DNA from 2 places in the Priestia sp. BR_2 genome. Region 2 is predicted to be linked to the other one. Evidence: a T-box and tRNA genes for the amino acid it is inferred to sense, from the RefSeq annotation. Region 2 holds a T-box; the other holds one or more tRNA genes.
The links. The T-box of region 2 lies ahead of RB298_RS01675 (arginine--tRNA ligase). A T-box ahead of a tRNA ligase gene usually reads a tRNA of that ligase, here a tRNA-Arg.
Positions count from the first base shown of each region.

Region 1: it has a tRNA-Arg gene. The T-box ahead of RB298_RS01675 (arginine--tRNA ligase) is inferred to sense a tRNA for this amino acid. The anticodon was not compared.

Region 1 covers NZ_JAVFHM010000252.1:55,312-74,624, reverse strand. The annotation lists partial or broken gene RB298_RS20385 (glyceraldehyde 3-phosphate dehydrogenase NAD-binding domain-containing protein) at 1-303, opposite strand, end outside; gene RB298_RS20380 (sugar-binding transcriptional regulator) at 404-1,447, opposite strand; tRNA gene RB298_RS20375 (tRNA-Arg) at 1,705-1,779, shown strand; gene clpP (ATP-dependent Clp endopeptidase proteolytic subunit ClpP) at 1,942-2,538, shown strand; gene RB298_RS20365 (PdaC/SigV domain-containing protein) at 3,024-4,097, opposite strand; gene RB298_RS20360 (hypothetical protein) at 4,237-4,491, opposite strand; gene RB298_RS20355 (ABC transporter substrate-binding protein) at 4,725-5,777, opposite strand; gene RB298_RS20350 (ABC transporter permease) at 5,843-6,649, opposite strand; gene RB298_RS20345 (ABC transporter permease) at 6,650-7,498, opposite strand; gene RB298_RS20340 (ABC transporter ATP-binding protein) at 7,495-8,466, opposite strand; gene RB298_RS20335 (SIMPL domain-containing protein) at 8,873-9,634, opposite strand; gene RB298_RS20330 (amino acid ABC transporter substrate-binding protein/permease) at 9,906-11,345, shown strand; gene RB298_RS20325 (amino acid ABC transporter ATP-binding protein) at 11,338-12,066, shown strand; gene RB298_RS20320 (sensor histidine kinase) at 13,260-14,339, opposite strand; gene RB298_RS20315 (response regulator transcription factor) at 14,339-15,019, opposite strand; gene RB298_RS20310 (ABC transporter ATP-binding protein) at 15,058-16,854, opposite strand; gene RB298_RS20305 (HPr family phosphocarrier protein) at 17,178-17,447, opposite strand; gene whiA (DNA-binding protein WhiA) at 17,549-18,478, opposite strand; gene RB298_RS20295 (gluconeogenesis factor YvcK family protein) at 18,484-19,313, opposite strand, start outside.
Region 2 covers NZ_JAVFHM010000071.1:56,945-65,209, reverse strand. The annotation lists gene RB298_RS01685 (GNAT family N-acetyltransferase) at 78-542, shown strand; gene RB298_RS01680 (hypothetical protein) at 604-1,044, shown strand; gene RB298_RS01675 (arginine--tRNA ligase) at 1,129-2,991, opposite strand; T-box leader at 3,050-3,274, opposite strand; gene RB298_RS01670 (class I SAM-dependent methyltransferase) at 3,333-4,097, opposite strand; gene RB298_RS01665 (EamA family transporter) at 4,242-4,670, opposite strand; gene RB298_RS01660 (GNAT family N-acetyltransferase) at 4,803-5,246, shown strand; gene RB298_RS01655 (DEAD/DEAH box helicase family protein) at 5,398-8,199, shown strand.

The DNA of each region.
Region 1 (19,313 bases), on a different contig from region 2:
CGCTGTGAAAATACCAGTGGATTCTACAACGATTTCAACGCCGTACTCAGCCCAAGGCAATGCTTCAGGGTTACGCTCAGCGAATACTTTCACTTCGCGGCCGTTTACAACGAGTGCGCCTTCTTTAGCTTCAACAGTTGCATTCAGTCTGCCGTGAGTCGTGTCATATTTCAAAAGGTGTGCCAGCGTTTTTACGTCCGTCAAATCGTTGATTGCCACGATTTCAACTTCGCTGTTGTTCAGCGCAGCGCGGAATACGTTACGTCCAATACGTCCAAAACCGTTAATACCTACTTTAACCATGAGTAGTTCCCTCCATATTTGTAAAATTTATATATTCAAGATTGGCCGTTAAGCCAATCGAGACAACAAAAAATGAAAAATCTGTTGTACGCCCGCGGACTCAAATGCCGGCGTCAATTTCCTTCTCGACTTCCAATGCCGCGGCTTCATCCGTAACGAGAATGTCCTCGTGTCCGAATTTCAGCACCGCGTGAATCGCTTTGCCCTTGCCTTGCCCTCCAGCAATGCCGATGATGGTCTCCGTCCGCATAATATCCTCAAGCCGGAGTCCAAGGGTAAGCATTTTGTGGACAACTTCGCCATCTTCGCTGAAATAATAGCCGAAGGATTCCGCGATCGCGCCATCTGCCTGCAAGTTCCGGATAGAGCCTTCATCCAGCTTCCGCCGTCTGGCCATCTCCATGGCATCCCCGATGCCGTGAATAATGACGCGGCTGCGCCTGATCACATCCACGATCTCCTGGATGTGCTGATCCTGAACCAACGATTGATAAGCATCCTCGCTGAGCAGATCCGGAACATGAAGCAATCGGTACTCAGCCCCAACGCGCTTAGCCATTTTGGAAGCAATGGTGTTCGCTTGAATCTCCATGCTCTCCCCGAGGCCGCCACGCGCCGGCACAAACCAAGTGCTTGTCAACGGTTCGCCGCCAGGCAAAGAGGACATCTGCTCTGCCACTTCGGCGAGCGTGGAGCCGCCTGTTACGGCAATCGTATCTCCATCCTGGACAAAGTTAAGCAGCGTTCTTGCTCCGGCCCGGCCAAGCTCACGTTTGACTTCCGGAGATGACTCGCTGTCACCGGGAATAATGACCACTTTACGAAGCCCGTAAGCCTGACGAATCTTCTCTTCCAGTTCAACCAGTCCGAACAACTCATTCATGACCGGTTCCAACTCCTCCAGCAAGCATATCCCTGAGCCGCTGATCCGCATGCCGAGCGTTTCAATCTCGATCAGCCCTTGCGCTTTCAGAAGATCAGTCTCTGCTCTGAGAACACGCTCGGTCATCGATAACGATGAAGCCAGTGTTCTTCGGCCAACAATTCCGGACAACTTGATCTGATGAAGGATGGTATACCTTCGTTTAAGAGTGTCCATCAGATCCGGCAGAAGTTGCTCTTGTATTTCTAATAGGTTACGCATGCATTCCACTCCTGCAAACTTCGTCTCGGCTCTCCTACCTGGTCGTAAAATGTCCCAGTTAAACTTTTTAAGTCCCACCCTTATTCTAACCAATAATCATGCCGGTTGCAAGTGTCCGAAAGTATATTTCTCTACCCCAGGCATTCTTATACATTATGGCCAACTACCGGCTCGTCTATATAATAGGAACAAAGTTTTGTCCGCTATTGTATTTTTGAAATAGATGCGGTATAATCAACTTCGTTGCTGATTTTTGTGCGCCCGTGGTCCAATGGATATGACGTAGGCCTCCGGAGCCTGAGATCGAGGTTCGATTCCTCGCGGGCGCGCCATTATAACATTTATTCTCTATACTGATTACCCTAAAGTGCCCATAACGGCTCTTTTTTTTACTCAATAGTTTGACTTTCTTTGACTTTTTGATTTAAATTGTTTATCATGTGGGTAATACGGTAACAGTATTTATATGAGGTACTTAAGAGGAGGTTTTCCACGTGAGTTTTATACCTATGGTCGTTGAACAAAGCAACCGCGGTGAGCGGGCGTACGACATCTATTCCAGATTGCTGAAAGACCGCATTATCTTCCTCGGCTCCGACGTAAATGACGTGGTCGCCAATTCCATCATTGCCCAAATGCTGTTCTTGTCGGCTGAGGATCCCGAGAAGGATATTCATCTTTACATCAACAGCCCTGGCGGTTCCATTACCGCAGGTATGGCGATATTCGATACGATGCAGTTCATCAAGCCGGACGTCTCGACGATCTGTGTCGGCATGGCTGCTTCCATGGGCGCATTCCTGCTTAACGCAGGCGCCAAAGGCAAACGCTACGGTCTCCCTAACAGCGAGATCATGATTCACCAGCCGCTCGGCGGCGCACAAGGTCAAGCCACGGATATAGAAATCCGCGCCCGCCGCATTCTCAAAATGCGCGACAAGCTGAACCGCATCCTGTCCGAACGCACCGGCCAACCGCTGGAGCGCATCGAGAAGGACACGGATCGCGACTACTTCATGACGGCTGACGAAGCCAAAGAGTATGGCCTGATCGATCAAGTACTGGAAAACACACCGCCGCAAGGCTTATAAAAGAAATGAAGTAAAGGGCAGGCGCCGTTATCCGGTGCCTGCCTTTTCTTATCCTCTGGATCCATTGAAAACTTCGAATACTAAATAGTGAGAGTGTCCCCTTCGGTCGCTGTTGAAATCGGGAAACTGGAATGAATTGAAAAAGGTTGTTTCCCGATTTCAAAGGCGAACGCGCTGCTCTTCCAAGGATACTCTCACTTCGGTACGATTTTTTCAATAAAACATAAAGACGGTAAGGCCATGCCCCTCTTAAAAGGGCTATCTTAACTTGAGGGGAGGGGAAAAAGGGCACACCTATGGTGAGATTCACAAAAAATCCCCTTGATCATAGGGCGCAGGAGTATATGCTCCACGCTCAATTGATCAGGGGATTTATCGCAACGGATTCCAGCACAGTGTTACATCAGGACAGCATCATGTATCTAAACAAGCTATAGTATGAAATTTAATGATTACAGTTTACACAAACCGCCTATCCTATACTCTTACTTCCACTCTTTCAGCTTCAGCTCAAACTCAGGAAATCCATAGGCATAGGCGGTGTACTCATAAAGCTGGAAGTACAGCACCGCCGCGTTATCCTTCACATAGAAGTCGGCATCGGCAGGCACTCCCTCAAAACCGCCGAGGTAACCTCCCTCTTTCTTCATCTTGCTCAGCACAAGGTTGTTCAGCTTCTGCTTGTTCTTGCCCTGCATGTTGATGAAATCGCCCAGCTTCATTTGCTTGCCGTCCTTCAAGGAGAACGTGAAGCTTTTACGGAAGGTCATGCCATGGGCACCGCCGGTGTACGAATAATCATACGCCGTAATGCTCAGGATGTCGTTCTGGTTGTAATGGACCACGAAGTCACCGCTGAATTCGTAAGGGAAACTGGATTCCGACGGCGGGAATTCTTCGGCGTTTCCTTCCGCACCGGTGATTACGCCGGACGCATTTTCTTTCAACACTTTGTTGATTTCGGCTTGGACCTCCGCATTATCGAGTCCGCTGATTACAGGATAATTCACAACAGCGTCTACGCCCTGAATATTCTTCTTGAGCGCAACCGATTTAATGGTAATGTCATTCAGCTTCTTCTGTGTCATGCTCAGTGTTTTCAAGGAAGGATTCCATTGTCCCTGAACGCCCATGTATTCGCTGATCGTTTTGAACGGCAGATACAGACGTCCATTGATGATCTGTCCGCCCGGCTCGCCGGCATACGAACCGTTCACCAGAATGCCGATTTCGCTTGCAGCGTACACGGCGGCGCTCAGCTTGTTATAGCCGTTACCCAGTGTATACGTGCGGTTTTTGGAATCATATTTAAGAGGCATCCCCAGACCATCCCGCAAAGCGGTCGCTGGCACATAAGTTACCCCATGCAGCACTAGACCTTTTTGTGACAAGGTTTTGCCGTTCCATTTCAGTACAACTTCATTTTTCGACGTTTTTTGGCTGGCGGAAACGGGTGCCTTAGCGGCGCTTGCATCGATGACCTGTCCGCTCAAACCAAGACTACCAAGCAGGACACTAGTTGCAATTAATGATGCACATACACGAAATTTAGGATTCATATCAGAATTCCACCTTTGTTAAATTAAGTTTCCGTTAGTTGTTAATCTATTACCCTTAATCATTATAAGGAAAGCTTTCAATGTATTGGTAACAAAGTGAATGACAATTTTGACTCCATGCCATAGGACCTATACATTCTCATGATTCTTTCCGGACGAACGCCGCTGCGCTAAGAAACACACCGAACAAGAGAGCACTTGAACCCGCAAGCAGCAGTAGTTCACTGCCTTGGACAACGTAAGCAAGAAGAATCAAACCGATGCCAACGAGTGCACTGTGAATGCTCGTCAGCAGCAGATGCAGCGCGCTTTTCCTGAAAAAATTCAGAAATAAAACAGCAGCGATGCCTGCAACAATCAAAGCAATAAACCCCATGCTCGTCAGATCACTCAAGCTGCTTCTTCCTTTCTGGGATACCCCATTTATAAAAAACGGGCCTAAACGGTATACAACCTCCTTATATATAACAACGAAAAGGATCCTGAAGTTGTGGTGGAATTCCTGAAAATCGGCCAATTCTTCCCACTTTGGGACTAATGTCTCATTCTGCTCTGCAAAAAAAGAGCCCATCCCCTTTAGGGGACAGGCTTCCTTTATTACAAAAAGATGAAGAACTGAAGCTTATACTAACGACCGCTCTTCAGTTCGGTCCATAAACGATCATAGACGGAGAGCGAGTCACCGACATTATCGAGCCACTCGGTACGGCCCAGCTCCTCTTCCGTCAGGTTGATCATCGTATTGGCGCGGTATTCCTCGCTATGGAATTCCATCGCTTTCGTGTTCGGATTGCTGTATCCGATAAATTCATAGTTTTTGGCACTGACTTCAGGCTCCATCATGAAGTTGATGAATTTCTCGGCCAGCTCCTTATTCTTCGCACCTTTTGGAATCGCGTAGTTGTCCGAGAATATGGTCGCTCCTTCTTCAGGCACCACGTACGCTACATCCGGATTCTCCGCCGCGATGAACGCTGCGTCACCGGACCAAACCGTGGCAATCCAGCCTTCCTCCTGAATCATCTTCTGCTTAATATTGTCCGTATCAAACGCAAGGACATTGGGCAGCAGTGTCTTCAGCTCATCGGATGCAGCCGTGATTTCCGCCTCATCCGTGCTGCTGTTGGATTTCCCTTGCTTTTTCAGCGCCATGCCGATCATTTCACGGTTGTCGTCCAGAAGCAGGACTTTGCCCTTGTATTCCGGATTCCAGAGGTCTTCCCAGCTGTTGATTTCGTCCTTCACATACTTCTTGTTATATGCAATTCCCGTTACGCCGGACGTGTAAACGATCGAATATTTATTGCCCGGGTCATAAGACGGATCTTTGAAAGTATCCGTAATATTGACGAAGTTCGGGATATTATTCATGTCAAGCGGCTCAAGGAGCTCCGATTCAATCATCGTTTTGACCATATAATCGGACGGCTGAATGAGGTCATAACCGCTGCCGCCAGCCTTGATCTTAGCCAGCAGGTCTTCATTGTTCGCGTAGTTGTCGTAGGTTACCTTCACGTCGAACTTCTCCTCAAAGTCCTTCAGCACCTCGGGATCGAAGTTATCCGCCCAGCTGTAAATATGAAGCGTCTCCTTATCCGAGCCGCAGCCGGCCAGCAGTCCTACAGACAATACCGCAACCATGCCTGCCGTCAGCAGGCGGGTCCATCTTGATTTTTTCAATTCAATATCTCCTCTCTTTCCACTTGCATGTTTTAATTTTATTTCGAAAAAAGCGTTTCTATCGCTTAGATCGGTAATGTTTTGTGTTTCTTCTGCCCATTGCCGCGGTTAAGAATATATTGGGCTAACAGGATCAGCGTGATGCTGACCAGTATGAGCAGCGTGCACAGCGCGTTGATCTCTGGCGAGATGCCGCGCTTCACCTGAGCGTATATATAGATCGGCAGCGTTGTTGAGCTTGGGCCGGCGACGAAAAAGCTGACCATAAAATCGTCCAGCGACAGCGTGAAAGCAATCAATGCGCCGGAGATAATGCCCGGTGCAATCTGCGGCAGCGTGACGTGCCGGAACGTTTGCCAAGGCGTGGCGCCCAAATCCTGGGCAGCCTCGTCCAGCTGTTTGCCCATCCCCGACAGTCGGGCCGTTACCACGACATAGACGTACGACAGGCTGAACGTAATATGGGCGATGATCACCGTTGCCTTGCCAAGCGGCATGTTCAGTTGACTGAACAGCACCAGCAGCGACAGCCCCATAATAATATCCGGGATGATGACCGGCAGATACAGCAGGCCATTCATGCCGCTGCGGCCTTTACGCCCCAAATTCCGAAGCGAGAGCGCCGCTGCAGTCCCGAGCAGGGTGGAAACGATCGTCGAGATGACGGCCACCGTCAAACTGTTCATCAGCGCTTCCATCACGTGCCGATTCTGGAATAGCGACACATACCAATCCATCGTAAAGCCTTCCCAATTGCCGCTAAGCCGCGTATCGTTAAAGGAATAGATGATAATCATGACGATGGGTACATAGATGAAAGCCATCATAAGGAAAGAGTGAACCCCGAGCAGCGGGTGATTCTTCTTTTTCACTTATCTCCCCTCCCCTACGCGTTGATGGCGGGCTTGCATCGCCCGGTTAAAGAGCAGGATCAGCACCAAGGACGTAATCACAAAAATAACCGATAACGCCGCTCCAAAGGGCCAGTTGCGCGCACCCAGGAACTGCTGCTGAATGATATTGCTGATCATGGAGGACTTGGCGCCCCCCAATATATCCGTGACGACAAACATCCCGGAAGTCGATACGTAGACCAGAACCGCACCCGTCATGATGCCGGACTTGCTCTGAGGCAAGGTAATATGCCGAAATGCCTTCCATCTGGAAGCGCCCAGATCGCTGGCCGCATCCAGCAGACGTTTGTCCATCTGCTCCAAGGCCACGTAAATCGGCAGCACCATGAACGGAATGAAGTTATACACCATCCCGAGCAGTACGGCGCCGTACGTATACAGCATCTGAATCGGCTCGTCGATCCATCCCGCCCACAGCAGCAGGCTGTTCACTACGCCTTGCGTCCGGAGCAGCAGAACCCACGCATAGGTTCGGATCAAAAAGTTGATCCAGAACGGAACCGTGATCAGAATCAATCCCCAGGTTTGGATACGCGGGGAAGCGTTGGCTATATAATAGGCCAAAGGATAGCTGACTAACAAGCAGATCACCGTAGTCAGCAGCGACAGTACCAAGGTATCCCAGTAGATGCCCAAATATAATGGATCAAAAAAAGTCTTGTATCCTTCCAGACTGAAGGAAAACACGACATTCCCGAGCGAATCCCGCGAGAGAAAGGAAATGCCGACCACGATCAGCATCGGAACGATTAGGAACAGGGATAACCACAGCAGCACCGGAGTCAACAGGAACCTTGATTTCCTCATGGCCCGATGATCACCTCATCCTTGGCGTTCCAGTTCACCCCAACCCGTTCGCCAACCTCCCACGGATGGTCATCCGAGATATCGAGGGCAATCGTGACCTTCATCGGCTCATCGTCCAATTGGACCAGCAGCTTATGAACGCTGCCGAGGTACTGCACATCCTCAATCACGCCGCTCTTCTTGGCACCCGATTCCCGCTGGGGAATGAGTTTCTCCGGCCGTACGGCAAAAAGCCCCTCAGGCGAGGAGAAGACGTTATTCTCCCCTACAAACGTGGCGGCAAACAGCGTTTGCGGTCTCGCATAGATCTCGCGCGGCGTGCCGATTTGCTCTACCCGTCCATGGTTCATGATGACGATCCGGTCGGATAGCATCATGGCTTCCTCTTGGTCGTGCGTTACATATACAAACGTGATCCCGAGCGTCCGCTGCAAATGCTTGAGCTCGGACTGCAGGTTCTTCCGCAGCTGCAAATCCAGCGCGCCGAGCGGTTCATCCAGCAGCAGCACCTTCGGCTTGTTGGCGATGGCGCGCGCAATGGCCACGCGCTGCTGCTGTCCGCCGGACAACTGGTGCGGGAAGCGTTCCCGCAAGGCGGTCAGCTGCGTCATCGCAACAGCCTCGTCCACGCGCTCCTTGATGAGCTGGCGCGGCATTTTTTTCATTTTCAGTCCAAAAGCGATATTGTCTTCTACGGTCATATGCGGAAACAGAGCATAGTGTTGGAATACCAAATTCAAATCCCGCTTGTTCGCAGGCATATCCGTCACATTCTGACCCGCCAGCCATACCTGTCCTTCGGTCGGCTGCTCGAATCCTGCTATCATTCGGAGAATCGTCGTTTTGCCGCAGCCGCTGGGGCCCAGCAAAGTCAGGAATTCCCCTTCTTTAATGGAGAGCGACAGCGGATGCACGACCGCTTGTCCCTGAAAATGCTTCTCGATCCGGACAAGTTCAATCACATGCATCAACCCCTTCTTCAAAATGTGACCTGTTCGTTTCCATGTGTACATCCTATTACCAGTATGCACAAAAACGTTCTCCACTAAGAAGAAACGGTCCTACTGCCTGTTATGCTCAGGTTGGCAGAATCCGTTTCTTAAGGGTGGAGGCGGTTAGAAGTCTCTACTAAGAAAAAAAAGCCATATCCATGGGTATGGCTTTAAACGTTAGATCAAAGTTCAGTTTTTCGCATATTCACTATACCTCGTTTTCCCCCTATACACAACACTTTTCTGTGTATTTCGACAGGGGAAGGGCCGGATATGGCACCGGATAATGGTATTTCATTTTTTAACAGACATGCGAAAAAACCGTTCGCCCGATAAAGACCGGAATGAACGGTTTTTTCGCATGCTGCGTCGATTAAAGCGACTACTTCAGCTGGTATTGCACGTACAGCTGTGTCGTGATTTTGATCTCGCCCGGCTTCACGGATGTGTTTGCGCCAGCGTCCGCTGCCGTGGACTGAGCCTCCATCGCCATTTTTTCGAGGCCATAGATGGTATCTACGCCAACGGAACCTTCCACAATGTTCAGTACGATACCGAGTTGACGCTTGGACGCCTTCGCCATCGCTTGTGCCTTCAGGTCTGCGTTCGCCATCGCCTTATCAATCACTTGCGCTTCGAATGCATCGCGGTTCTCAACCGAGAAACGGGCGTTGCCGATGGAATTGGCGCCGGCATCGGATGCTGCATCGAGCAGATCCCCGACCTTGCTCAGATCGCGAAGCGTAACTTCCAGGGAATGATAGGCGGTGTAATTTTTCACTTTACGTCCATTCTCATCGGAGTACGTATAGTTCGGTTGTACATAGAACTGCTCGGTTTTGATATCCTTGTCGTCGATCTTCCAGGTTTCTTTCAACAGCTTCGTAATCTTATCCATTTTCAGCGCATTGCTCTTCTGTGCGGATTTTGCGGTTTCCGCATATGATTCTGCCCCGATGGAAAGATAAACGATATCTGGCTTCACCGAGATCTCGCCTTTACCAAGTACGGTAAGAAGGTTTTGCTGTGCTGCCTCCGCCGCGTGCACCTCGGTTGCTCCGCTCAACCCGACCCAAGCCGTGCTGCCAGTCAGCAGTGCGCCTGCAATCATGATAGAACCTACTTGTTTGACCCATCTTTTCATCTTTGTCAGCCTCCTTCGATATTGGCATCGCTGCCATGCTTGCCTTACCCTTCTAACGTGAGGGCATTGGTAAATGTTGCATCCGAATCGGAGCGTTTTGATATTTTTCTTGTAATATTTTTTTGCGCCCAATTCATTGGTATTTCTAGGCATGATTGGCTATTTAGCCAAATAAGATACCGAATGAAGCCGGAAGCTGCTGTTTAACATGGAAGCCTTAATGGGTAACTAACTTACACGGTGTTAAGAACAGGAGGTCATTATGAAATCATTGCGTGTATTCTACGTGTTCATGTCACTGCTGCTCCTCATGGCCGTTGGCGTTCCCTATGGATCGGTAAGCGCGGCGGGAGAGCCAGCCTCCGGCAAAACCTATCAGATCGGAACGGACGTTACGTTCGCCCCGTTTGAATTCCAGGATGCGAGCGGCAAATTTGTCGGCATCGATATGGATCTGCTGGATGCGATCGCGAAAGACCAGAACTTCAAATACGAGATCAAGCCGCTCGGCTTCAATGCGGCGGTTCAGGCGCTGGAAGCCAATCAGGTGGACGGCGTCATCGCGGGCATGAGTATCACGGATGAACGGAAGCAGAAATTCGATTTTTCCGATCCCTATTTTGATTCGGGCGTTGTCATGGCCATCCGCCAGGACCAGGAATCCATCAAATCCTATGAGGATTTAAGGGGGAAAAAGGTTGCTGTCAAAACCGGTACGGAGGGCTACAGCTTCGCGGAATCCATATCCTCCAAGTACGGCTTCACCATCGTGCCTTTTGACGATTCGGCCCAAATGTATGACGATGTCAAAACCGGCAATTCCGTTGCCTGCTTTGACGATTTTCCCGTACTCGCTTATGGAGTGGAACAGAACAACGGTCTGAAGATCGTTACGGAGATGGAGCCCGGCGCCTCCTACGGATTCGCCGTCAGCAAGGGACGGAACCAGGAGCTTCTGCAGAAGTTCAACGCTGGTTTGGTGAATCTGAAGGCAAGTGGAGAGTACGATCGCATTAAGGAAAAATATATCGGTGAGAATGCCGTAAGCGCACCGAGTCAAAGCCGCTGGGGACTAATCGTGGAGTCGCTGCCTTCCCTGCTGAAGGGCCTTGGCAATACGCTGCTGCTGACCATCGTGTCGCTGTTTTTTGCGTTTTTCCTAGGGCTGATCTTCGGTTTCATGAAGGTCGGTCGCAATCGATGGCTCCGGGGCATCGCCACCGTATTCGTGGACATCTTCCGCGGCATTCCGCTGCTGGTGCTTGCCTTCTTCATCTACTTCGGCATTCCGCAGGCGTTCGGCTTCACGATGTCGCCGATCGTCGCAGCGGTCCTGACGCTGAGCTTGAATGCCGGCGCTTATGTCACGGAGATTATTCGCGGCGGCATTCAATCCATTGACCCCGGACAGCTGGAGGCGGCCCGCTCGCTCGGACTGCCATACCGCAAAGCCATGATGAAAATCATCATTCCGCAGGCGATCAAAGTCATGATTCCGACCTTTATTAACCAGCTGGTGATCACGCTGAAGGATACGTCCATCCTGTCGGTGATCGGTCTGGTCGAGCTGACCCAATCCGGGAAGATCATCATTGCGAGAACGTTCGCCTCGTTTGATATCTGGCTCGTGGTGGCCATCATGTATCTGGTCGTGATCACGATTCTGACGAAAATTTCGGACCGTCTGGAAAGGAAGGTGCGTCATGGATAAAATCCGCATAGAAGGACTGAAGAAGAGCTTTGGCACGAACGAGGTGCTGAAGGGAATCGATATGCAAGTCCAGGAAGGCGAGGTTGTCTGCGTGATCGGGCCATCGGGCTCGGGCAAAAGCACCTTTCTGCGCTGCATCAACCGGCTGGAGGAAATTTCGGCTGGCAGGGTCTTTGTCCATGATCAGGATATCAATGACCCTAAAACGAACATCAATAAGGCGCGCGAGAACATCGGCATGGTGTTCCAGCATTTTAATCTCTTTCCGCACTTCAACGTGCTGAAGAACATTACCTTCGCCCCGGTCGAGCTGGGCAAGCAAAACGCCGCCGAGGCACGTGCCACGGCGCTGAAGCTGCTGGACCGAGTAGGCCTCTCCGATAAGGCGGAGGCTTTCCCGAGCCAGCTGTCCGGCGGCCAGAAGCAGCGCGTGGCGATTGCCCGGGCTTTGGCGATGAATCCCGACATCATGCTGTTCGACGAGCCGACCTCGGCCCTGGACCCGGAGATGGTCGGCGAGGTGCTCGGCGTCATGAAGGACCTGGCGCGCGAGGGCATGACGATGATGATCGTTACGCATGAGATGGGGTTTGCCCGCGAGGTTGCGGACCGGGTCATCTTCATGGACGGCGGGTATATCGTAGAGGAAGGTCCGCCGGAAGAGGTGTTCGGCAGCCCGAAGCATGAGCGGACCATCAGCTTTCTGGAGAAGGTGCTGTAACGGTGCAGCTGAACCAGCTTCACCGATCTGTTACCGTGCGGCTGCATACACCGTGCCTACTACACCTGTGCGCACGGTGAGTGGCCTCGGGGTGTGCTTGGATGGTTGTCGACAGTTCAAAGCTGCAACCTATGGTCCGGCTGGCCCGTTAGAGTGAACCAACCGGTTATTGTACGACTATGGTTGGCATCTGCTTGTTATCGTACGACTATGGAATGGCATCTGCTTGTTATCGTACGGCTATGGAATGATATTGCATATTATCATTTAGAGCCCACTTCGATAGTTATACGATGGCTGCATGCTGCTTTAGAGCAGCTAACGGACCGAGAGGACCTTATTCGAGGGAAAATAGGGACTTTTCGAAAATTACAGGACCGAGGATCCGTTATTCCTTCAAAAAAGCGGCATTTGCCGATACAAATTCTTGAATAACGGATCTAGTGTCCGCTATTTCCAAATATGGCCGTGATTTTGGCAAATAAGGTCTATGGTGTCCGATAAATCCCCAAGATTTCCAGGAAAAGCTTATATTGCTCTCGTATCATCCCTGTAATGCCTTGAATCACTTGTTGCTGGAGTTGCTGGGTTTCTTGAGTTGGTTGACTTACTTGTAATGTCTAAACTACTTGTATTACTGGTTTGGCTTTATATCACTTGTTTCTTATATTGCGTATAATGCTTGTATTGCTTGTATTGCGTGTACTCCTTATAATGCATGAATCACTTTCATTGCTTGAATAGCTTACCCTAGCTGTTTTTTTGTATTGCTTGCATTGATTGCTTTTGGTAATGCTTGACTTCCTGTATTCCTATTAATGGTTGAATTGCTCATATGCTCATATGACTTGTATTGCTACTGCTTGTACGAACGCGCTGCTATCTACTGTTTTAGCTAATCACATACTCTCCCCGTCAACGGAAAGCTTGTACATATCGCATCGCGTATAACTCCATAAGGAGTAAGGACGACAAGTCCTTACTCCTTATTTATGGCTATGACCCGCCCCCTACTAAAAGTGCCCGGAAGCCAGCCATGTTCCCACGCAGTGACCCCCTTTGCTCAGAAAAGACAAAACACTCCGCCCCATGCCCTCCCCAGTTCCTGAAGGAGAGCCCGCAACCATCACCGATTTCTTGGGTGGTTATCCAGCTCCGTCTGCCTCAAACTTTATAACTCAAGCCGCACACGATCACTGCTTTGTATCGCCGGAACTCTTGTATGGCACCACCACGGTAAATGCCGATCCCTTCCCCGGCTCCGATTGGACCGTTATTCTCCCTTGGTGGATATCCACGATCCGCTTCACGATCGACAACCCAAGCCCGCTGCCGCCAGCCGCGCGATTACGCGATTTGTCCGCTTTGTAGAAGCGCTCGAAGATATGCAGCTGATCCGAGTCCGACATCCCGACCCCCGTATCGGTCATGGTAACCTCGGCTCCGTCTTCCCCTGCCTTCAGCACGATGGTGATCATGCCGTCCTCGGGCGTGAACTTGATGCTGTTGTGCAGCAAGTTGGTCCACACTTGACTCAGCAGATCCTCCGTCGCCTCAATCTCGATCTCGGCGAGATCGAGATCCACCTGAATCCGTTTCGCCAGCCACTGCGGCTCATGCGCCAACACGACGGCGCGCAGCTGCCCGTCGAGCCGGTAACGGGCCCTTTCGAAGGCAGGCTGATCGCCTTCCAGAGACGACAGCTTCAACAGATTGTCACTCAGCTGCGACAAACGGCGGCCCTCTCCCTCGATGATCTCCAGGTAACGGGCTCTCTTCTCCTCGGTGAGACGCGGATTTCGGAGCGCCCTTGCAAACCCCCGAATCGAAGTGAGCGGGGATTGGATTTCATGGGACACGTTGGAGATGAAATCCTGCCGCATCGTCTCCATGCGCCCCAGCTCGCCGGCCATGTCGTTAATGCCGGAAGCAATCATCCTGAACTCCCCGCGCCATTGGTGTTCATCCATCTTCACACTGAAATCCCCCTGGGAGATCCGGCGCATAGCATCCGTAATGGAATTCAGCATGGCCATTTGCCGGTGCTTGAAGAACATCCCCACGACCAGCATGCACAGGAAGAAGATAATGACGCCGACAAACAAGTCGATCAGCTGGACGGCATAATCCCATGGCGGCGTTCCCGTCCAGTTGTAAACAAACCGCGTTACGTAAGTCGCCGCCGTCCATGACGCTCCCAAGACCGCGAAGATTAGGATGGTCTGAATCGTTTCCCGAACGATTTTCCACAAGATTTTGAGCGGTCTCCTCATCAGCTCTCACCTGCCTCCAGGCGATACCCCAGGCCGCGCACCGTTCGAATCCTGAACCGGTACTTCTCCTCCGGGAACCGTTCCCGCAGGCGATTCACGTGAACGTCCAGCGTGCGTTCGTTCCCTTCAAAGTCATACCCCCATATATCCTCGATCAGCCGTTCGCGCGGCAGCGTGCTCCCCGGATAACTGGCCAGCTTGAAGAGCAGCTCAAACTCCTTTAACGGCAAGGTAAAAACCTCATCGCCGGCTTTGGCCTCATAGGTTTTGCGGTTCATCTGCAGGTTACCGATCGTGACCGTCTGCGATGCGGCTACCTGATATCGCTTCAGCAGCGCTTTGACGCGTACGACAAGCTCCGCGGGCTCAAAAGGCTTCACGAGATAATCGTCCGTGCCCAGCTCAAAACCCTTCACGATCTGCCTCGTCTCCCCTTTTGCCGTCAGCATCAGCACCGGAATGCCGGTATTCCTCCGAATCTCCCGGCAAAGCTCCCATCCGTCCATATTGGGCATCATGATATCCATCACGACCAGATCGACCGAAACTTGCTCCATCACGGACAGGGCCTCAACGCCATCCGAGGCCTCCATCACCTCTTCCATCCCCGCCTCCTCCAGGAACACCTTGATAAGTTCGCGGATGTTCGGATCGTCGTCCACAACCAATATTTTTGCCATGATGGCCCCCCTTCCTTCTATGGCTCTACAAGCTGCCTTTAAGCCTCGATTGCCTCATTCATCTGCAGCTGCTGAACGGCAAACTCCCTGTACATATCATGCTGCCCGATCAATTCATCATGCGTTCCCCGGCCGGTCACCGTTCCTTTTTCTATAAATATGATCTGATCGGCCCCCACCACCGTGGATAACCGGTGCGCGATAATGATCGTCGTCCGTCCAGCCATGAGGTTCTTGAGCGCCTTCTGCACCTCGATCTCGGAACGGCTGTCCAGACTGGAGGTGGCTTCGTCCAGCATCAGGATCTTGGGATCCCGCAGCAGAGCCCTGGCGATGGCAATCCGCTGCCGCTGTCCGCCCGAGAGCTTCACGCCCCGTTCGCCCACATCCGTATCAAAGCCGCTTGGCAGTTCATCAATAAATCCATCGGCATACGCCATTTCTGCCGCTCTTCGAAGCTCAGCGTCACTCACTTCGCGGTCCATTCCGTAACATAAGTTGTCGCGTATGGTTCCGGCAATCATCGGACTTTCCTGCGATACATAGCCGATCAATCCGCGCCAGGAACGTAAGGAGAAGGTATCTATGGGCGTCTTGCCCAAGCGGATCTGTCCCTTCTGCGGCAGGTAGAAGCGCTCCAGCATGGAGAACAGCGTCGTTTTCCCTCCGCCGCTCGGCCCGACCACGGCCGTGACCGTCCCCGGCTCCATCTGAAAGCTGATATCATGCAGCACAAGCTCATCGGGCTTATACCCGAACGAAAGGTTCTCGATCGACACCCGTTGGTTGGCATCCGCCACCTCGTCACCGGCCGTAATGGATTCTTCGTCTGCATCCAGGGTTTCCAATATTCGCTCCGTCGCTCCCTTCGCCTTCTGCAGCTGGGTAAAAAACGTCGTTAACTGCGTCATCGGCATGACGATCTGAATCAGGTACAGGATGAACGCAACCAGCTCTCCCGCGGTCAGTGCTCCGGTGGATACCTGCAATCCGCCATACCCGATCACCACCACCAGCAGCATCATCAGCACAAAAGACATCAGCGGTGCGATCCAGGCAGAGACTACGCCTTCCTTGATACCGAAATTCAGCAGGTTGGTGATGCCTTTGTTCCCGTTCTCATACTCTCTATTCTCCGCATTAGAGGCTTTAACCAGCCGAATCTCCGACAGCACCTGGCTGATATTCGCCGTAAACGATGCCGTCTCGTCCTGCATGCCCAGCGATATTTTGTACATCTTCCTGCCGAGCGGGACAAGGATCAGCGCCGCTATCGGAATGACGATAAACATCGTCAGCGTCATTTTCCAGTTTAGATAAAGGAGCACCCCAATGGAACCCACAATGGAGATGATTCCGCTGAAGAATCCGGCCACATGGTCTGATATGAGGCTTTTGATCACTCCTGTATCATTCGTCATCCGGCTGACCGATTCCCCCGAACGGTTATGATCGAAATAGCGGATCGGCAGCACAAGCAGCTTTTTCCACAGCCGCTCCCTCAGGGCAGCCACCATCTTTTGTCCCGTATAGCTTAACAGAAAAATCGAGACCCCGGCAGCAATCGTCTGCACCACAAACGCGATGCCGAGCCCAATGATATGGGACCGATTCATATCCGTCAGCGAGAAGCCATCCACCAGGCTCTTCGTAAACATCGGTATGACAAGCCCGACCAAGGTTGAGATCACATTCAGCAGGATCGCCCCGATCAGCAGCAGCATCGGCGGTTTCGTTTCCTTCAATAACCGGAAGAACGCCTGGGAACCTGCTTTCTTGCTCCCGGCCTGTTCTTCGCGCTTGATTTCCTGTATAGCAGTACCCGTTGAACTCATTGTATTCCCTTCCCTTCCCATCCTTATATATTGTCTGTAAGAAGAGAATATATCAGCAAGTTAAACTGAAGTTAAACGATGGCTTACGATTCGGAAAACAACGCAAAATAACCCCACCAAGTGGAGCTTATGCTTCGATGCTTATTCCCAATGCTTTGCGGCGACCCCAAAAACGGATTTAAAAAAGGACGGATGTCTCCGCCCCTTCTCTTCAATCATGTTCTTATGTACGCGACAAGCGAGCGAGAACCCCAAGGCAGCGCCTGATAGCAAAAAAAGCCTTGCTGTAACAAGACTTTTCTTAAACTTGAATCACGGTTACCCTATTGGTTCTCGAGTTCCTCTTTGCTCACCAAGTTCACGAGTGAAGTAACCGCTTGCTCAGCGTCAGCTCCCTCAGCACTAATATAAACTTCCGTTCCTGAGCTGATCGCAAGGCTCATAATTCCCATGATACTTTTGGCATTTACTTTTTTATCATCTTTTTCAACAAAAATTTCAGATGAGTATTTATTCGCTTCCTGAACGAACAGCGCGGCCGGTCTGGCGTGAAGACCCGTCTTTAACCGAACGACTACCGGGTGCTTTGTCATGAAAATTACCCCCTATCTAATAAATCTGCTGCATTGAAAGCGCGATTGACATTTTATAATATTATACCATTTTACCATACAGGACACTAGAAGAAAAAATCTTAAGCATTCCGAATCTTTTCGGCCAATTCATCGATTTTGCGCAGACGGTGATTGACGCCTGATTTGCTGACGGTTCCTTTGAGCAATTCGCCGACTTCCTTCAGGTTCATATCCGGATGAGCCAGCCGAATCTCTGCCACTTCCCGCAGTTTATCGGGCAAATTCTCAAGACCCACTTCCTTTTGGAGCAGCTTGATGTTCTCAATCTGACGGACGGCCGCGCCGATCGTTTTGTTCAGGTTGGCGGTCTCGCAGTTTACGATCCGGTTCACCGAATTGCGCATGTCCCGCATAATCCGGACATCCTCAAACTTGAACAAGGCCTGATGGGCACCGATCAAATTGAGGAATTCGATGATTTTTTCGCCTTCCTTGATGTAGAAGATGAAGCCCTTCTTCCGCTCGATGCAGCGTGCGTTCAGATGAAATTCATTCGCCAGGTCCACCAGGGACTGGCAATGCTCCTCATACATCGAGGCAATTTCCAGATGGTACGAAGACCCCTCCGGGTTGTTCACGGATCCGCCTGCCATGAAGGCACCTCGCAGATAAGCCCGCTTACAGCAATTTTTGCGAACGATCTGCTCGTCGATGCGCGATTGAAACAGAAAGCCTTCGGAGACGATGCGAAGCTCTTTCAGGATCTCCTGAACTTGGGCGGGAATACGAACGATATATACGTTATTCTTCTTCAAACGCATTTTTTTACGCACCAAAAGTTCGGTATGCGCCTGGAAATGCTTCTTAATTAAGGAATAAATACGTCTTGCAATCGCGGCATTTTCCGTCGAAATATCCAGGATTACCTTTTTGTTCGAAAGCTGAACAGAGCCGTTCATCCGAATGAGCGCGGACAGTTCGGCTTTTTCACAGCAGCTCTGGCTTTCGATCATCGTCAGTTCTTTCTTCGTCTGTGCCGCAAAGGACAAGGTACTCACCCCTTTCGTGTAATCCAATCCTGTACCAGCTGAAAAATATGATTGCTCAGCTTGTCAGCATCATGCCTTAAGTATGTTCTAAATAGCACAAGCTTATCGGCAATAAGTTTATATCCTCGGCTGGTCACCTCATCGCGGTCCAGCAGCACGGGCTTCGCGCCCTTCTGTGCATACTTGTCCTGAACCTGAGGCGGAATCTCACCATCATTAACAATAACATAATCGAACAGATGAAGACCAATATGGTCGTAAACGGCCTGCAAATGATCGCTCACCGTATAATTATCGGTTTCTCCCGGCTGCGTCATCACGTTGCACACAAACATTTTGATCGCTTCGGACGAGACAATGGCTTCGGCAAGCTTGGGAACCAGCAAATTGGGCAAAATACTGGTGTACAGGCTGCCCGGACCGATCAGAATCGCATCGGCCTGTTGAATCGCTTCCAGCGCTTCCGGCAGCGGTTCCACATGTTCCGGCTCCAGGAAGATCCGCTTGATGCGGCGCCCGGCCTCCGGGATTTTGGATTCGCCGGTCACAATCGTGCCGTCCTCCATCTCCGCATGCAGAATGACAGCTTCGCCCGCTGCGGGCAGCACCTGTCCGCGAACAACAAAAACCCGGCTCATCTCCTTGACTGCCGTGACAAAATCACCGTGCAAATCCGTCATGGCAGCCAGGATCAAATTGCCGAGGCTGTGCCCGGCCAGTCCCGAGCCATTCTTGAAACGGTATTTCAATATATCGGATAACAGCGGCTCCACATCCGCGAGTGCTGTCAGTACATTGCGAATATCTCCCGGAGGCGGCATCTGCAACTCGCTAC
Region 2 (8,265 bases):
AGGATGTCGGCCTGAAGGTTTTCTTGCAAAAAGAAAGGTATTCGTGACACGATTAGAACAGTGGAGGGATACATGGGATGAATGACATCACTATGACTTTGGTAAGAGAGACTCACAAGGATCTTCAGGAGCTCATCGCGAAGCTGGACGATTACTTATCGACGTTATACCCGGCGGAAGGGATATTCGGGCTGGATCTGGCCGATCCCAAAGTAAACGAAACGCTATTCGTGGTGGCTTACCATGATGGCCAGCCTGTCGGCTGCGGAGCCATCCGGCCGCTGGATGCAGAATCGGTTGAAATTAAACGGTTTTTCGTGGATGTCCCGTATCGAAATAGGGGAGTAGCTTCCCGGATCCTGCTCTTTCTGGAAGAACAAGCGAAGACGCGGGGCTATCGTTTCTCGCGCCTGGAAACAGGCGAACCGCAGAAGGAATCCGTTCATTTTTACAAGAAGCTGGGGTATGCCCAGATTGAACCGTTTGGCGAATACATCGGGTGCGAATATAGTTTATGTTTTGAGAAGAGTCTGACATCCTAGCCATTTGGTCTTATAATAGAAGAAAAAATATTTTACGAACCCTATCGAGGAGGCATCGAGCATGCAGCTTACTAAAATATCACAGAATACCGCCATTCTATTGGAGCATGCCAGAAAATCGGGGCTGACTTCTTCCGATCTGCTGGAGGCTGTGCGCTCAGGAGACGCAGAGAGATTCCAGATCGCCAATAACGGTCATTTTCACTATGAGGAATTATTCTCTTACGCAAAAGAGCATGGGGAAGATTTGGAGAAAGCCGTTAGCGAGGGGTACCAAATTACGTTTAATACCCGGAACGGGTTGAAGATCTGGCTGGAGGAAGCCTTCCGCATCAGCTCGGAATCCGATTTCAGCGTGGGCGAGGGCATCATTGAAGGATTGAAGCTCCAGAAGGAGCAGTTGGCTCGCTTGAAGGAAGCGCTGGCTGTCAACTGGACCCTGCAGGAAGAGCCGGCGTCAGACGGCGTTCAGGTCAGATTGACCGTCAGAGGATTGCAATAAAATAAGATAGCCACCGTACTTGATCAACATAATAGTACGGTGGCTTTTTTATTAGGCATGATCCGCTCATTCATCAGAGTGAATTTACATCCGGCTCGGAGTAGGCAAACCCAGCACCTCCAGCGCTTCGCCAAGGGTGTTCTTGAATAAGGAAGTGAGCCATACGCGGAATTGGAGCACTTCCTCCTTCGCCTTCAGAATCGGGCATGCCGAGTAAAAATTGTTGAACAGGGAGCACAGCTCATAGGTGAAGTTGCAAATGGCACTAGGAGATAGATCCCGTCCGGCGGCATATAAGGTATCATGCCAGGTGCTGATATGCCGCAGCAGCGCATGTTCCGCTTTTTCCATGGCAGGGAACCGGGCAGGCACAGACGGCGTAACCTCGGCTTCTTGAGCCTTATTAAGCACGCTGAGTGCACGCGCGTAGGAATAGAGCAAATACACCCCCGTATTCCCCGATATTTCAGTGGCCTGCTTCAGATCGAACACTACCTCTGTTTGCAGTGCAAAGCGAAGCAGGTAGTAACGGATGGAGGCGGTTGCGATCGCATGGCTGGACAAACCGTTTTTATCGGATCGGGTGTCCTCGATGACCTTGGCTACTTGATGAATAAGCTCGGTGATTTTGATCCCGATTCCCTGACGTCCGGACATCGCATAGGATGCCTTACCGTCGGAAGTATCGATGCCGAGATCCGCTGCAGCGGAAGGGCTTAACGAGACGACGCCGTAACTGACATGGCGCAGTTTCTCAGCCTCTTGTTGGAAGCCCAGGCCTTCCAAAGCCTGCTTCACCATCGCCTGCGGGTACTGCTGCCTGTAATCAATGACGTTGATGACCATGTCCGCTTTGCCGTAAGAACGCTCCTCGCCGTGCGAACTCGTCGTCCAAACCTCGTCGGTGAATTTTTTATATACAAAATCATTGGAAAGCACGCCGTATTTCCACAAGTGGTAGGCGATGTCCTTGGCGGTGTAAGTCAGGATGCCATTGGAGCGCACCAGCACTTTATCGATGCTGTGGTCCGACTCCGCCTCGTCTCCGGCTTCGGTTCCTGATTGCTTGAGCACCCAGCAGCCTGCAAGTTTACCCTCGGTTTCCTGATGGAAAAGCGGGGTATTCTTCAACAGCTCGAACGCGGACGCCCAGAATCCCTCCCTAACAATGCTGCTCTCCCATACAAGCAGATCGTATTCAATGCCGAACTGCTTCATCTCCTCAAGATGCTCCTTAACGATTCGCTCGGCAACGAGCAGTCCGATCCAGGAAAGGTTCTGATTGCCCTCTTCCAATGCGTGCAGAACCTCGGTCCGATGCTGAACCAGCCCCGGCTCCCTTTCGTAGGCTTTATTGGTGCTTGAATACACGTCCCAGCAGTAATCGCCGAACCGGGCATGCTCCTTCGTCAGCGGCGTGTGGAGCAAGCCGACCACCGTATCCGCCAGCTGATTGCCCAGGTCGTCGATATAATTATGCACCTCGACCTCATAACCCAGCTTCCTCATCAATCTCACGAGCGTATCTCCGATACAGGAATTTCGAAGATGCCCGATATGGGCGGACTTATTCGGGTTGATGGACGTGTGCTCAATGACGATCTTTTCGTTAGCTGCCGGGGGGAGTTCAAAATGGTGGCTCGCCCAATACTCCCAATCGATGCGCAGATTCATAAAGCCCGGAGCGACAATCTCAGTCGAGCGGACGAGCTGTTTGTAGGATGCGTCCTGCTCGAGCTCGGCTTGGATCAGCTCGGCGATTTGCAGGGGAGCCTTGCGGAGCACCTTCGCAAGCTGCATCGCAACGTTGGTTGCGTAATCCCCATGCTCCATGCTGGCAGGCTGCTCGATCCGGATCGGAGTGGACTCCGGCAGTTTGGTGCCGTAAGCTTCGCAGACCTGGTTCACGGCTTGTTGAAGGCTCGAAATAATCTTATGACTTAACACGGTAAATCCCCCTTTAAAAAATAAAACGACTCGGAAAACCAAAAAAGCCCTCATCTCCAAAAGAGACGAGGACTTGTGCTCGCGGTACCACTCTTGTTGTTAAACCCCGCAAGGGTCTAACCACCTTCATACGATAACGGCGTAAGCCGGGGCTCCCTACAGCATGGTGCTTCGGAAGGCCATCTCCTGGGTCCGCTTCACGGCCGACTTTGTACCGGTTTCCACCCTCCCGGCTCGCTTGGACTAAAGTCAGTGCAGTTACTCTCCCAATCAACGAAAATAATATTCTCAAGTTTTTTCATATTATAACCATTCTATTTAGAAAAGCAACCCCCCAATGGCTAAATCTTTTCTGCAAATACTCGCAGGCGCCGGTAATCCGCGCAGAAAGCATCCTCTTGCCATAGCGTCGATTGAGCAGCTAGGCTGATGCGAGCGATCGCTTCGTCCTTCGATTCAGCCGAGAATCCGGCAAAAAAGCAATCGCCAAAATGCAGCAGCCAATGCTTTATGCCGTCCTTGCCTTCGGACAATCGCGTGGGACGGTCGAAATGATGGGCGAGATGCACGCGGAACCCTTGGGCTTCAAGCAGGCTGGCATACTGCCCAAGACTAGGAAAATACCACGGATTCCGGGCGTCCGCATCGATTCCATAATGATCGGCGAACACGGTTTTCAAGGCTTGGTAGATGCCGTCAATATTCCCTTTGCCTCCGAACTCGGCAACGAATCGGCCGCCGGGCTTAAGGGCTCCATGTACGGAGCGTACCACGCCTTCAGCATCCCTCATCCAGTGCAGGGCCGCGTTTGAGAAGACGGCATCGTATGGCGTTTCGGTTTCGAAGTTCTCGCCATCCCCGGTCAGAAACGGAAGTCCAGGATATTTGCTTTTGGCCCGCTCAATCATCTCGCTGGAATAATCCATGCCGGTTACATGTGCGCCCGATTTGGATATTTCATGAGTCAAGTCGCCGGTTCCGCAGCCCAGATCGAGAATCCGTTCTCCGGGTTGAGGCGCCAGCAGCTCTGCAGCTCCTTTTCCATAAGCAGATACAAACGATAGCTGTCGATCGTAATCGTAAGGTTTCCATACTTGCTCTGACATAACAACACCCCTCCATGCATGATTTATCCTCATTGTGACATGATCGGCTTATAATTAGAAATATATAAATTCGATAACGCTGATAGGTTTAGCTAATAAGAGAGAGGACAAAAAGCCGCTTTGTCAGCGGTTTTATGTAGAGGACTATTTAACGGCAACAAGAAGCGCGCCAACGGCAATGAGTGCAACGCCGGCTGCGTTAATCCAGGAGATCTTCTCACCCAGAAACACAAAGGCCAGGATCACGGCAATAACCACGCTCAATTTATCGATAGGACCTACCTGCGATACTTTGCCGTATTTTAACGCCAGAAAATAAAACAGCCAGGACAACGCGCCCGCGATGCCGCTGAGCACAATAAAGCTGAGTGCTTTTTTCTGAACCAGAATTTCTCCGAGCTCCGAGAATTTCCCCTGAACCGCTACGACCCCCAGCAGAAACAGGGCCATAATGACGGAGCGAATGGCCGTTGCCGAATTGGCATCGATGTTTTGCAGGCCTATTTTTCCGAGAATGGCCACAAGTGCCGCCGTGACTGCCGACAGCAATGCGTATACAAGCCATAATGGCATGCGTACCTCTCCTTTTCGACAAGATAAAGTTTCTGATTAATGTAGCGGATTCCTTTATAATAGTATAGAGCAATTTGAAGGATCTCATGAATGTTCAAAGGATTGAACGACTTGGAAAGGGCTGGATGAAAAATGACACATCATATCGCGGCTTATACAGAAGCTTACCATGATCAGCTGGTGGAATTATGGCTTCGTGCCGTATCCCAAACGCACGATTTTCTGACGGAGGAAGATATCCGTTTCTATTATGGCATGATGCAAAGCGGGGCATTGAGGTCCGTGGAGATCTGGATATGCTTGAATACGGAACAGGAAGCGATTGGATTTATCGGACTGGACGGCTCCAAAATCGAGATGCTGTTTGTGGATCCCCTGCACCACGGCCAAGGGACGGGAACGAAATTGATCCGGCATGCCGAACGGCTGAAGGGGCCCGGACTTCAAGTGGATGTGAATGAACAGAACCCCAAGGCCCACGCTTTTTATAAAAAATACGGATTCGTGCAGATCGGCCGTTCGGAGCTCGACGGTACCGGAAAGCCGTTTCCGCTTATTCATATGCAGCTGCGGTAATGTCATAGATCGGCCCAGCCGAGTCCACGATAATCGCGAGTATAGTATTTTCGAAACACAGCCTATCTTTGGGTGAAAGAACAAACATCGATAGACGGTATGTTTTAACCAATCCAATGAAAAAGGGAGTGCAGCTAAACTGGAGGAGTCAATGAAGTTTTTTCCGAGCAACCTGTCGTTTCGCTATCCTTGGCGCTCCTATCAGAAGCGCGTGCTTCACGGGCTTGACCATCATCTGAAGAATCGCCAACTGCATCTGGTGGCGCCGCCCGGTTCGGGGAAGACCGTTCTTGGACTGGAGGTCATGCTTCGGATTAATCGCCCGACGATAATATTGGCTCCCACCATCACCATTAAACAGCAATGGGCAAGCCGTCTGGTGGAGCTGTTTCTTGACGAAGATGTCCAGCCGGAGTGGGTCTCGACCTCGCTCAAGCGACCGGCATTGGTGACGATTACGACCTACCAAGCCCTACACAGCCTGATTAGTGCAGCAGGGCAGCCGACTTCTGCGAAGAAGAAGATCATCGCGGGGATGGTGCAAGCGGACCAAACCGGTGATGAGAATCAGGAGTTTTCGGATACGGGCATGGAAGACGCTGAGGCTGAACCGGCCGGGAGGGACGATGACCGCGAGGACGATATCACGGACGGCACCGAGGCTCAAGAAGCTCTGGAACTGTTGAAGCAGCAGGGATATCATACGCTCATTTTTGACGAGGCGCATCATCTTCGAATGTCTTGGTGGCAAAGCGCCATGCAGCTGTGCGAGATGCTGGACGAGCCGACCAAGATTGCGCTTACGGCCACTCCGCCATACGATGTCAATCCGAGGGAGTGGCAGCGGTATATCGAGCTTTGCGGCCCTATCGACGAGGAGATCAGCGTGCCCGAGCTGGTTCGCCATGGGGAGTTGTGTCCCCATCAGGATTATATCAGCCTGACAAGGCCAACTCATGAAGAGGCCGCTAAACTGCGGGAATTTCGAATGCAGGCACAACAGGTCAAAGACGAGTTGGTCCGAGATGAGTTTTTGGCGGATTTGATCGTACATCACCCCTGGATAACACGGTCCGAGGCGTACATGGAGGACATTTTGTCCTCCCCGGGGTATTACTCCAGCATGGTGCTCTATCTGCGAGCGGCCAATCGGCCGATCTGGAAGGAGGGGGTGAAGCTGCTCGGCATGGAAGAGAAGGAAGCGCCCGACTTTACGGAGGAGTGGCTGGAGGAGCTCCTTGGCGGCATGCTGTATAAAGACGCCCATATTGATCGCGGACTGCCGGAGTTAAAGGCGTTGCAGAAGAGGCTCAGCCGGTTGGGGATGATTGAACGGCGGAAGGTGTATATGAGATCGACGCCTGCGATTGATAAAATGCTGGTCCAGAGCGTCTCGAAATTGCACGGCATCGGTCGCATTCTTGAATTCGAGCGCTCCATGCTGGGGGAGAGCATGCGGATGGTGATCTTGACCGATTATATCCGCAAGGAGGACCTGCCGAAGGATGCGGACGACGAGAAGCCGCTGAATCGGCTCGGCGTTGTTCCGATTTTTGAGCTGATCCGCAGGCAGCTAGCGGAGAAAAGCGGGTCACGGGGCGATCGCGAGTTGCCCATCGGTATTTTGACAGGCTCCTTTGTGGTGCTCCCGGTGACGGCTATGCCTTTGGCCAGGGCTTGCGCCGATCGACGGGGCCTCCGCTTGTCGGAACGTCCCCTTGCCCATGACGGCCGTTATGTAACGATGGATGTTCGCGATGCAAATCGCTCGGCTATCGTCGCCATTATAACGGAGGTGTTTTCAGAGGGGGGCATTCAGGTGCTGATCGGTACGGCGGCTCTCCTGGGCGAGGGATGGGATGCTCCCGGGATCAATTCCTTGATCATGGCATCGTATGTAGGCTCGTTCATGTTGTCCAACCAGATGCGGGGACGGGCGATTCGGGCCCAACGCGGGAACCCGTATAAGGCCGGAGCGATCTGGCATCTGGCATGCGTCGATACCGCCCAAATCGATGGGGGCGAGGATTTGAGCTCGCTTGCGCGCAGATTTCGATCTCTCGTCGGTCTATCGATCTCGCATCAAACCATAGAGTCGGGCATGGAGCGCATGGGACTTGATCTTCGGAAAAACCAAACCGCAGAAAGCATCAGCGCCTATAACCGCGACACATGGGAGCGGGCGAGGCAGCGGCATCTTTTGAAGGAGCGATGGAATTCGGCGATTGCCCTTCACAGCTCCATGACGGAGGAACTGACGGTGGATCGGGAGCGTATTCCTAAGCCTTTGATTTTCTCGCATACGGTAAAGGCCGTGCTTGCTTTTGCCGTTGGTTTGGGGCTGGGCGCCTTCATGGAGACCTTAACGTCGCCGGTTTTGCTTCAATCGGACGCGCCGGCTTGGTTCAGCCTGCTATTCTCGGCCGCCATTGCCTTGATCGTATCCAGTCCTTGGATATTTAAAGCCGTCAAAATGGTAATGCGTCATCAATCGCTGGAGCGGAGCATTCGAGAAGTGGCTCTCGTCGTGTATACGGCGCTATACGATATGGGGCTGGTCGAAACCGAGCCAAGCCTTCACCGGTTGAGGGCGGAGGAGGAAGGAGGAGCCGTCGTGTGTTGGCTAAAAGACGGAACCACCCAGGAGAAGACGCTTTTCCTGAATTCGCTGCAGCAGGTGCTGGACCCGATCGAGAACCCGCGTTATCTTTTGTACCGCGAATCGCGGGGCCGGTTTGCGACCAGGCGGGATTACCATGCCGTACCGGAGGAAATCGGACGTCGAAAAGAGCATGCGGAACGCTTTGCCCGGCTGTGGCGCAAGCATATCGGTCCGGCCGAGCTGGTCTACACCCGTACGCCGGAAGGCAGAAAAATGCTCCTGACCGCGCGAACGCGGGCTTTGTCCTCCATGTTCGTGAAGAAATCGGAGCGGGTTAGTGCTTGGAGGTAGAGGATCCGGAGTGTTCGCGGAATGTGGAGGGAGTCATGGGATGGGGTGTGATGCACCGTGCTGCGC